DNA from 4 places in the Enterobacter sp. UPMP2052 genome. Region 3 is predicted to be linked to each of the others. Evidence: predicted binding sites of a transcription regulator. Region 3 holds the regulator's gene; each other region holds the start of a gene.
What was found. The regulator CRP, encoded in region 3, controls carbon source genes, mostly activating them, when cyclic AMP is high. The targets are predictions, from matches to a motif close to ATGTGANNNNNNTCACAT.

Region 1: focA (formate transporter FocA) is a predicted target of CRP. The motif match lies at 972-989, and genes of this name have one in related genera.
Region 2: azuC (stress response protein AzuC) is a predicted target of CRP. The motif match lies at 1,223-1,240, and genes of this name have one in related genera.
Region 4: ydfZ (putative selenium delivery protein YdfZ) is a predicted target of CRP. The motif match lies at 1,090-1,107, and genes of this name have one in related genera.

Annotation. Positions count from the first base shown of each region.
Region 1 is NZ_JBSKJR010000001.1:1,749,507-1,751,709, forward strand. Features, by position in the region: gene ycaO (30S ribosomal protein S12 methylthiotransferase accessory factor YcaO) at 1-641, shown strand, start outside; gene focA (formate transporter FocA) at 1,048-1,905, shown strand; gene pflB (formate C-acetyltransferase) at 1,957-2,203, shown strand, end outside.
Region 2 is NZ_JBSKJR010000001.1:616,080-618,282, reverse strand. Features, by position in the region: gene ACWKX3_RS02795 (anaerobic C4-dicarboxylate transporter) at 1-620, shown strand, start outside; gene ACWKX3_RS02790 (DUF2766 family protein) at 702-953, opposite strand; gene azuC (stress response protein AzuC) at 1,059-1,142, opposite strand; gene ACWKX3_RS02780 (MFS transporter) at 1,355-2,203, shown strand, end outside.
Region 3 is NZ_JBSKJR010000005.1:167,916-170,118, forward strand. Features, by position in the region: gene ACWKX3_RS15660 (YccS/YhfK family putative transporter) at 1-917, opposite strand, end outside; gene crp (cAMP-activated global transcriptional regulator CRP) at 975-1,607, opposite strand; gene ACWKX3_RS15670 (OsmC family protein) at 1,919-2,203, shown strand, end outside.
Region 4 is NZ_JBSKJR010000001.1:1,285,054-1,287,256, forward strand. Features, by position in the region: gene ACWKX3_RS05890 (GntR family transcriptional regulator) at 1-450, shown strand, start outside; gene ACWKX3_RS05895 (universal stress protein) at 485-916, opposite strand; gene ydfZ (putative selenium delivery protein YdfZ) at 1,205-1,408, shown strand; gene ACWKX3_RS05905 (mannitol dehydrogenase family protein) at 1,452-2,203, opposite strand, start outside.

The DNA.
Region 1 (2,203 bases), on a different contig from region 3:
ATTACGAACACCTGAGCGTATACGCGTGCCGCATTATTGTTCCGGGCATGTCCGACATCTATCCGGCAGAAGATCTGTGGCTGGCAAATAACAGCATGGGCGCACACCTGCGTGAAACGCTGCTGTCCCTGCCGGGCAGCGAGTGGAAGAAAGAAGATTATCTGAACCTGATCGCCCAGCTGGACGAAGAAGGTCACGATGACTTTACCCGCGTGCGTGAACTGCTGGGTCTGGCAACCGGAAAAGACAACGGCTGGTATACCCTGCGCATTGGCGAGCTGAAGGCAATGCTGGCGCTGGCGGGCGGCGATCTGGATCAGGCTCTTGCGTGGACGGAATGGACCATGGAATTCAACCAGTCCGTATTCTCTGCCGAGCGCACCAATTACTACCGCTGCCTGCAGACGCTGCTGCTGCTCTCTCAGGAAGAAGACCGCGAGCCGCTGCAATATCTTAATGCCTTCGTGCGTATGTACGGCGCAGAGGCGGTTGAAGCGGCCAGCGCGGCGCTGAGCGGTGAAGAGCCATTCTACGGTTTGCAGGCTGTCGACAGCGATCTTCACGCCTTCCCTGCGCATCAGTCGCTGTTGAAAGCCTATGAGAAGCTGCAGAAAGCCAAAGCGGCGTACTGGTCAAAATAAGCGCATATAACATTATTGGCAGTAGGCGTATTCTGTCGTCTGGGCTATATTACGGGGCAATTTCATTGCCCCGTTTTTTTATTTTATAAGCAATGATGTTTGAATGTAATAATTAAGTTAAATACGGGTAAATATATGAATACTTACCTGGATATTACTGTTACTTATTATGGCAAATACTCCATTTTAATTAACCGTTTCAGAGGGGGTGAACCAAAAAAACTCAACTCTTTTTGTAACTTTTAAAATTTATTTTTATACGGATAATCAAATACTTACTCCGCCTTTGCTGTAAAACCATACACATAGCGGGCCTATAAGCCAGGCGAGATATGATCTATATCAATTTCTCTTCTATAATGCTTTGTTAGTATCTCGTCGCCGACTTAATAAAGAGAGAGTTAGTGTGAAAGCTGACAACCCTTTTGATCTTTTACTCCCTGCTGCGATGGCAAAAGTTGCCGAGGAAGCGGGCGTCTATAAAGCAACGAAGCACCCGATGAAGACGTTCTATCTGGCGATCACGGCCGGTGTGTTCATCTCAATCGCCTTCGTCTTCTACATCACTGCCACTACCGGTACTGCTGCCATGCCTTTCGGCATAGCCAAACTGATTGGCGGTATCTGCTTCTCACTGGGTCTTATCCTCTGCGTCATCTGCGGCGCCGACCTCTTCACCTCGACGGTGCTGATTGTTGTGGCGAAAGCCAGCGGACGAATTACCTGGGGTCAACTGGCAATCAACTGGCTTAACGTATACGTTGGCAACCTGATTGGCTGTCTGCTCTTTGTTCTGTTGATGTGGCTCTCTGGCGAGTACATGACCGCCAACGGCGGCTGGGGCTTGAACGTCCTGCAAACCGCCGACCACAAAATGCATCACACATTTATCGAAGCCGTTGCTCTCGGCATCCTGGCTAACCTGATGGTCTGCCTGGCTGTATGGATGAGCTACTCGGGTCGTAGCCTGATGGACAAAGCCATGATTATGGTTCTGCCGGTTGCGATGTTTGTTGCCAGCGGCTTTGAGCACAGTATCGCGAACATGTTTATGATCCCGATGGGTATCGTAATCCGCAACTTTGCGAGCCCGGAGTTTTGGACTGCAGTTGGTTCAACCCCGGATAGTTTCTCTCACCTGACTATTATGAATTTCATTACTGATAACCTGATCCCAGTCACTATAGGGAACATTATCGGTGGGGGTTTATTAGTTGGGTTGACATACTGGGTCATTTACCTGCGTGGCGGCGACCATCATTAATGGTTTCCTCAGGCAGTAAATAAAAAATCCACTTAAGAAGGTAGGTGTTACATGTCCGAGCTTAATGAAAAGTTAGCCACAGCCTGGGAAGGTTTTACTAAAGGTGACTGGCAGAATGAAGTAAACGTCCGTGACTTCATTCAGAAAAACTATACCCCGTATGAAGGTGACGAATCCTTCCTGGCTGGCGCAACTGACGCGACCACCAAGCTGTGGGACAGCGTAATGGAAGGCGTTAAACTGGAAAACCGCACTCACGCGCCAGTTGATTTTGACACCTCCGTTGCTTCCACCATCA
Region 2 (2,203 bases), on a different contig from region 3:
TTGCCGGGATCGCGGTGGTTGTCCTGCTGGGTGCGCTGCCAGAACTGCGGCCGGCCTTCGAGGTAAAAGGCAAATTAACCGCCCTGTCGATGAACCTCGTCATCCAGATGATGATGCTGATTGCCGGGGCGGTGATGCTGATAGCCTGCAAGGTCAACGCCTCTGCCATTTCGAACGGTGCGGTCTTTAAAGCGGGGATGGTCGCCATTTTCTCGGTGTTTGGCGTTGCGTGGATGAGCGACACCTTCTTTCAGGCGCATCTTGATGAGCTGAAAATGGCGCTGGAGGGGGTGGTCAAAAGCCATCCGTGGACCTACGCCATCGTCCTGTTTCTGGTGTCGAAGCTGGTGAACAGCCAGGCGGCGGCACTCACCGCCGTCGCCCCGATGGGGCTGATGCTGGGCATCGATCCGAAAATGCTGATCGCCTTCTTCCCGGCCTCCTATGGTTACTTCGTGCTGCCAACCTACCCGAGCGATCTGGCCTGCATCGGGTTCGACAGGTCAGGAACGACTCGCATCGGCAAATTCATCATCAACCACAGTTTTATTCTGCCTGGACTTATCGGCGTGAGCTGCGCGTGTGCGGCCAGCTATCTGCTGGTACAAACGTTCTTCTGAATCCTTCTCCGGGCGACGTTCAGCGTCGCCCTTCGCCGTTTGAGCAGAAAACGGTTTCTAAATTCAAAACATCGGTTTATTTTAGTGAGACTCACCCTGCGGCGTGAAACGCAACTCGATCAGCGCGATGGCTTTTTGGATCGCGCGAAGCGTGACCGGATCGGCCGCAGCAGGATGGCTGGTGAAATCGATGTTTTTCAGTTGGGTGGACATCTTCTCGCGCACTTCTACCGGCGCGATAACGTCAATCACATCAAGGATTTGTTTGATAACCAACTGGCATGCGACGACGTCAGATACCAGTTCCTGATCGGCGCTCAGGTTTTGTGACATGGGGTTTCTCCTTTTTTAAAGGCCGCCATAGTAGCAAAACGTACGCCCTTTCATCTCCCTCTCGTCGCCAGCAGACATAAAAAAACCTGCCGAAGCAGGTTTTTATCAGAACATCGCACCCGGTGGGACGTCTTTGAAGGTGTTGCAGTAGTTTGCCCACATGCTTTTCAGGATTTTACGCAGTTTCATTTGATGCTCCAGTAACGTGTTATGCAGGTGTTATTTTCACTGCGCTTATAATATGACCACCATCACAAAAATCAATGATTTTGTGATGCGTATCACAGTCAAAAACGGGCGCAATGCTGCTGTATTGTTAAAAAAGCATCGGTAAATCCGTGAGTTATGGTTCTATAAATTCCAGTAAATTTTTATCATTTTTTTTGATACGGCAGGACAGGATGAGTGAAAACATTACCGGGAAAGCGAACCGAGGCTTATCGCCTGCGGCGCTTTTAGTTGCCGGCGCGTTCTTTATGGAGTTTCTTGACGGCACGGTCATTGCCACCGCCCTGCCGGACATGGCAAAAAGCTTCGGCGTGCAGGCCGTGGATCTGAATATCGGGATCAGCGCATACCTTATTACCCTGGCGGTGCTGATCCCCGCCAGCGGCTGGATTGCGGACCGTTTCGGTGCGCGCAAGGTCTTTGCCCTCGCGCTGGCGATCTTCACCCTGGCCTCGGTTTTTTGCGGTCTGTCGACAACCGTTGACACGTTTGTGGCGATGCGGGTGCTTCAGGGGATGGGCGGCGCGCTGATGGTTCCCGTCGGACGCCTGGCCGTACTGCGCACCACGCCAAAACACCAGCTGATCGCCGCCATCGCCACCCTCACCTGGCCGGCACTGGTTGCCCCGATTATTGGCCCGCCGATGGGCGGGTTTATCACCCACTTTGCTGACTGGCGCTGGATTTTCTTCATCAACGTCCCGTTAGGCATTGCGGCTATTCTTCTGGCGTTGCGAATTATTCCCGATCTGCGGGATGAGAGCCGTCGTCCGTTCGATACACCGGGGTTTATAGCCACCACTGTTGCCATGGTGAGCCTGGTTTACGCCATGGAACTGATGGGCGGGGAGCACGTCAGGATGGGACTGACGGTATGTTTGTTCATCGTGGGCGGAGTGGCACTGGGCGTTGCGCTGCGCCATTTCCGCCGCGCCGCGTGGCCGATGATAAGACTCGATGCGATGCAGGTTGCCACTTTTCGCGTCACGATGTACGGCGGCTCGCTGTTTCGCGCCTCGATC
Region 3 (2,203 bases):
CGGGCAATCTTCTCCAGCGCGCCGAGGGGTTTATCCATGTTAAAACGCGTGGGGTAGCGGTGATAAAGAATGTCGTCTGCCAGCACCCGCAGGCGCGCGGACACCGTCTGTGCGTTCCAGCGGATCACCGCTTCGGCGTGGCTACGCTCGACCAGCTTTTGCACCTCTTGCGGGTGATGCAGGCTGACCGAGATGTGCTCTTGCAGATCCAGCCCTACCTGGAAGATGCGCAGCAGCCGCTTGTAATCATGGTTTTTATTGGCGGCAAGCATATGCAACTGCTGGTAACACTGGCCAATCAGATCCACCACCTTTTGCTGTCGCGTCAGCAGCGGCGGCAGTGATTTTTCCGGATCGGTGTGCTGGGTCAGCAGGGTGTATTTGGCCTCGCAGTACTCCGCTAGCTGCACGTAGAGCAGGCTCAGGGATTCGCGCAGCGGCTGTTCCCGCCACAGCCAGAACCAAAACCAGTTGAATACGCCGTACCACAGCGTGCCGAGGGCGTAGATCAGCAGCGGCTCCCACACCGGCATATTGCCCGCCAGGCTCAGCGTAAAGATGGCGGCAATCAGCGAGGCGGGCAGCAGTCGGGCGTGCAGCGAGCTGATTTCAGCAGTCACGCCGAGCGTCATTGCCAGCACGGTCAGAATGAGCGGCAGCGGAATATCCCGGGCCAGCAGAAGCTGCACCGCGAGGCTACAGCCTGCAAACAGGCAACCGCCAACGATCAGGCGTTTGAAAAAGCGCTTATGCGGCGTGTCGAGGCCCGCAATGTTGCAGCAGGCAGGCACAAGGGAAAACAGCAGACCCTGCTGGAGATGACCAAGGATCAGGCCCACGGCCACAGGAAGGCACAACACCAGCGTTTGCCGCAGTGCGTAGTTAACTTCCGGGTGATAGATCAGCCTGCGCCACATGGGGAGTAGAGACAAAAACGGCGTGTCACCTTGCGGTGGCACGCCGTTTGACCGTAATTAACGGGTTCCGTAGACCACGATGGTTTTACCGTGGGCAGAGATCAAGTTCTGGTCTTCCAGCATTTTCAGGATACGGCCCACTGTTTCACGGGAGCAACCAACGATCTGACCAATTTCCTGGCGGGTAATTTTAATTTGCATGCCGTCAGGGTGGGTCATCGCGTCCGGCTGTTTAGCCAGGTTCAGCAGGGTCTGCGCGATACGGCCGGTAACGTCGAGGAAGGCAAGGTTGCCCACTTTCTCAGACGTCACCTGCAGACGGCGAGCCATCTGGGAAGAGAGACGCATCAGGATGTCAGGGTTTACCTGAATCAGCTGACGGAACTTCTTGTAAGAAATTTCAGCCACTTCACATGCGGTTTTCGCACGAACCCAGGCGCTACGTTCCTGGCCCTCTTCAAACAGGCCCAGTTCACCGATGAAATCGCCCTGGTTCAGATAAGAAAGGATCATCTCTTTCCCTTCTTCATCTTTGATCAGCACTGCCACCGAGCCTTTGACGATGTAATACAACGTTTCCGCTTTTTCACCCTGGTGAATCAGCGTGCTCTTCGATGGGTACTTATGAATGTGGCAATGAGACAAGAACCATTCGAGAGTCGGGTCTGTTTGCGGTTTGCCAAGCACCATGCGCTGTTATCCTCTGTTATAAGCTGTCACCAGAGCCATAAATCGCATCCTGACTCTGGGGTTGCAATCGAATTCTTACCCATACCCTGGGAAGTCGGCTGTCGTAACGTTTCGCAGCCAGTAAAGTTTGATGTCCTCTGCATACATGTGTAACGTCAATGTATTACTGTAGCATCCTGAGTGTTTTAGCATAGCTTTTGACGCGTGTCTCCTGGTGTCTCGCTTCAGCATGATGCAGGTCGCCTTCCGTTGCGTGAAATGTAACGCGCGCGTACTCTGTCACCAAAAATGCAACGTTGGAGTTAATGAATATGCAAGCGCGTGTAAAGTGGGTAGAAGGGCTGACGTTCCTGGGCGAGTCTGCGTCAGGCCACCAAATTTTGATGGACGGTAACTCCGGCGATAAAGCCCCAAGCCCTATGGAGATGGTGCTGATGGCGGCGGGGGGATGCAGCGCTATCGACGTGGTGTCGATCCTGCAAAAAGGCCGTCACGACGTGACCGATTGCGAAGTGAAGCTCACGTCTGAACGCCGCGAAGAGGCGCCACGCCTGTTCACGCATATCAATCTGCACTTTATTGTCACGGGTAAAGAC
Region 4 (2,203 bases), on a different contig from region 3:
CTTTCGCAGGTCCGTAACGGCTGTTTCGTCCGTCAGGCGATTGAGTGCGCGGTTGTGCGACGGGCGGCTACGCTGATCAACGAAAACCAGTGCTACCTGCTGGAGCAAAACCTGCATCAGCAGCGCATTGCGATTGATCGTAAACAGCTCAATGACTTTTTCCAGCTGGATGACGAGTTTCATCAGAAGCTGGCGCAAATCGCCGACTGTCAGCTAGCGTGGGATACCATCGAAAACATCAAAGCCACCATTGACCGCGTGCGTTACATGAGCCTTGACCATGTTTCGCCGCCGGAAATGCTGCTCCGACAGCACCATGATATTTTTAATGCGCTGGAAAAACGGGATTTGGAGGGTGTGGAAAATGCGATGACTCTGCACCTGCAGGAAATAAGTGAATCCGTGCAGCTTATTCGTCAGGAAAATAGCGACTGGTTCAGCGAAGAGTAATATTCGCCGCCCCCTTGCGGTTGCGGCGAGGTTGTTAGCGGACAACTAATACCGGGATGCTGGCGTAGCGCAGAATAGACTCTGCGTTGGAGCCGAGTAAATGGGTTGTGATGCTCGGGTTTTTCGAACCGATAACGATCACGTCATAATCCCCTTCTTTACTCATTTTAATAATTTCATCGCGCACGCTGCCAAAGCGCACTTTGCACTCAATTTTCTCCGGGTCGATATCAAACAAGCGCTTTAACGCCGTCATCTTTTTATCAGACTCGGTGGTCATGTACTCTTCAAACTTTTTAATATCCGCATTGAACCCGCGCAGTAACGAGCGGCCGCTGACAGGCAGGATATTAACCAGGGTGATTGAGGCACCTTCCGCTTTGGCGAGATTAGCCGCATGACGCACCGCTTTGTCACTCAAATCCATTTCAAACACATCAACAGGCATCAAAATCTTTTTGTACATAAGCCTGACTCCTTAATTCAGATGAAAGGGGTATTTCCTGTAACCAGAGTGCCATTCGCACTATAAACAAACCCTCAACGTTAACGTGGGTAAACTATCAGTTCGTGAAAACATTTGTCCGTTTTGTAAATAGCGGTTCAGAAGCGTCAACGCGGGCCGTAATAAAGAAAAAAGTGTGAGTTTGATCAAAAACAAAAACAATCGTTAAAGAGAGGCGTATTTATAGTGCCCGTAAATGGCGCGGTCTGAATAGCGCCGTAACGGATAGGTTAGAGAGGAGAAATTACCATGATGACATATGACCGTAACCGCAACGCAATCACCACCGGCAGCCGCGTAATGATTAACGGCACGGGCCGCACGGGGATTATTAAAGCGATCCACAGCACCGGGCTGGATGCTGCACAGGTGCGTCGCAGCAAAACGGTGGAAGTCGAAGGTTGTGACGGTAAATTTGAACCGATTGAACTGATTCGCCTGGGAATGCACTAACAGGCACAAAGCCATGCCGCCGCGAACGGCGGCATGTGAAGCATTAACCCTGCGCCGCGTATTGCGCCACCGTGGCCTTCGCCCCCTTCTGTAGCAGCATCTGGTACGCGTTCATTACCGCATCGACAAAAACAGCTTCCTGCGGCAGTTCTTTGCCAAAGATCGCCTCGATACCCAACAGCGCTTTCACGCGGCTCTCGCCTTCTGCACTGCTGTTTACCGCTGACTGGATCGCCGCCAGCTGCGGATCGCTTACCTCGATGGCATGACCCTGCTCGTCCACGCCGCCGACATAGCGCATCCAGCCCGCCACGCCCAATGCAAGCAGCGGGAAAGGCTGCTGATGGACCAGGTGCCAGCGCACGGAATCAAGCATACGCTGCGGGAGTTTCTGACTGCCGTCCATCGCAATTTGCCACGTGCGGTGACGCAGCGCCGGGTTGCTGTAACGCGCGATCAGCAGATCGGCGTAATGGCCTAAATCCACACCCTGCACTTTCAGCGTTGGGGCCTGCTCTTTCAGCATCAGCGCGTGAGCGGCTTTGCGGTAGTTCGCATCTTCCATGCAGTCGTTAATGTGCTGATAACCCGCCAGATAGCCGAGATAGGCCAGGAACGAGTGGCTGCCGTTAAGCATACGCAGCTTCATCTCTTCAAAAGGAATAACGTCTGATACCAGCTCAGCGCCGGCCTTTTCCCACTGTGGACGCCCGGCGACAAAGTTATCTTCCACCACCCACTGACGGAACGGCTCGCAGGCCACCCCAGCCGGATCGCGAACGCCAGTCAATTGTT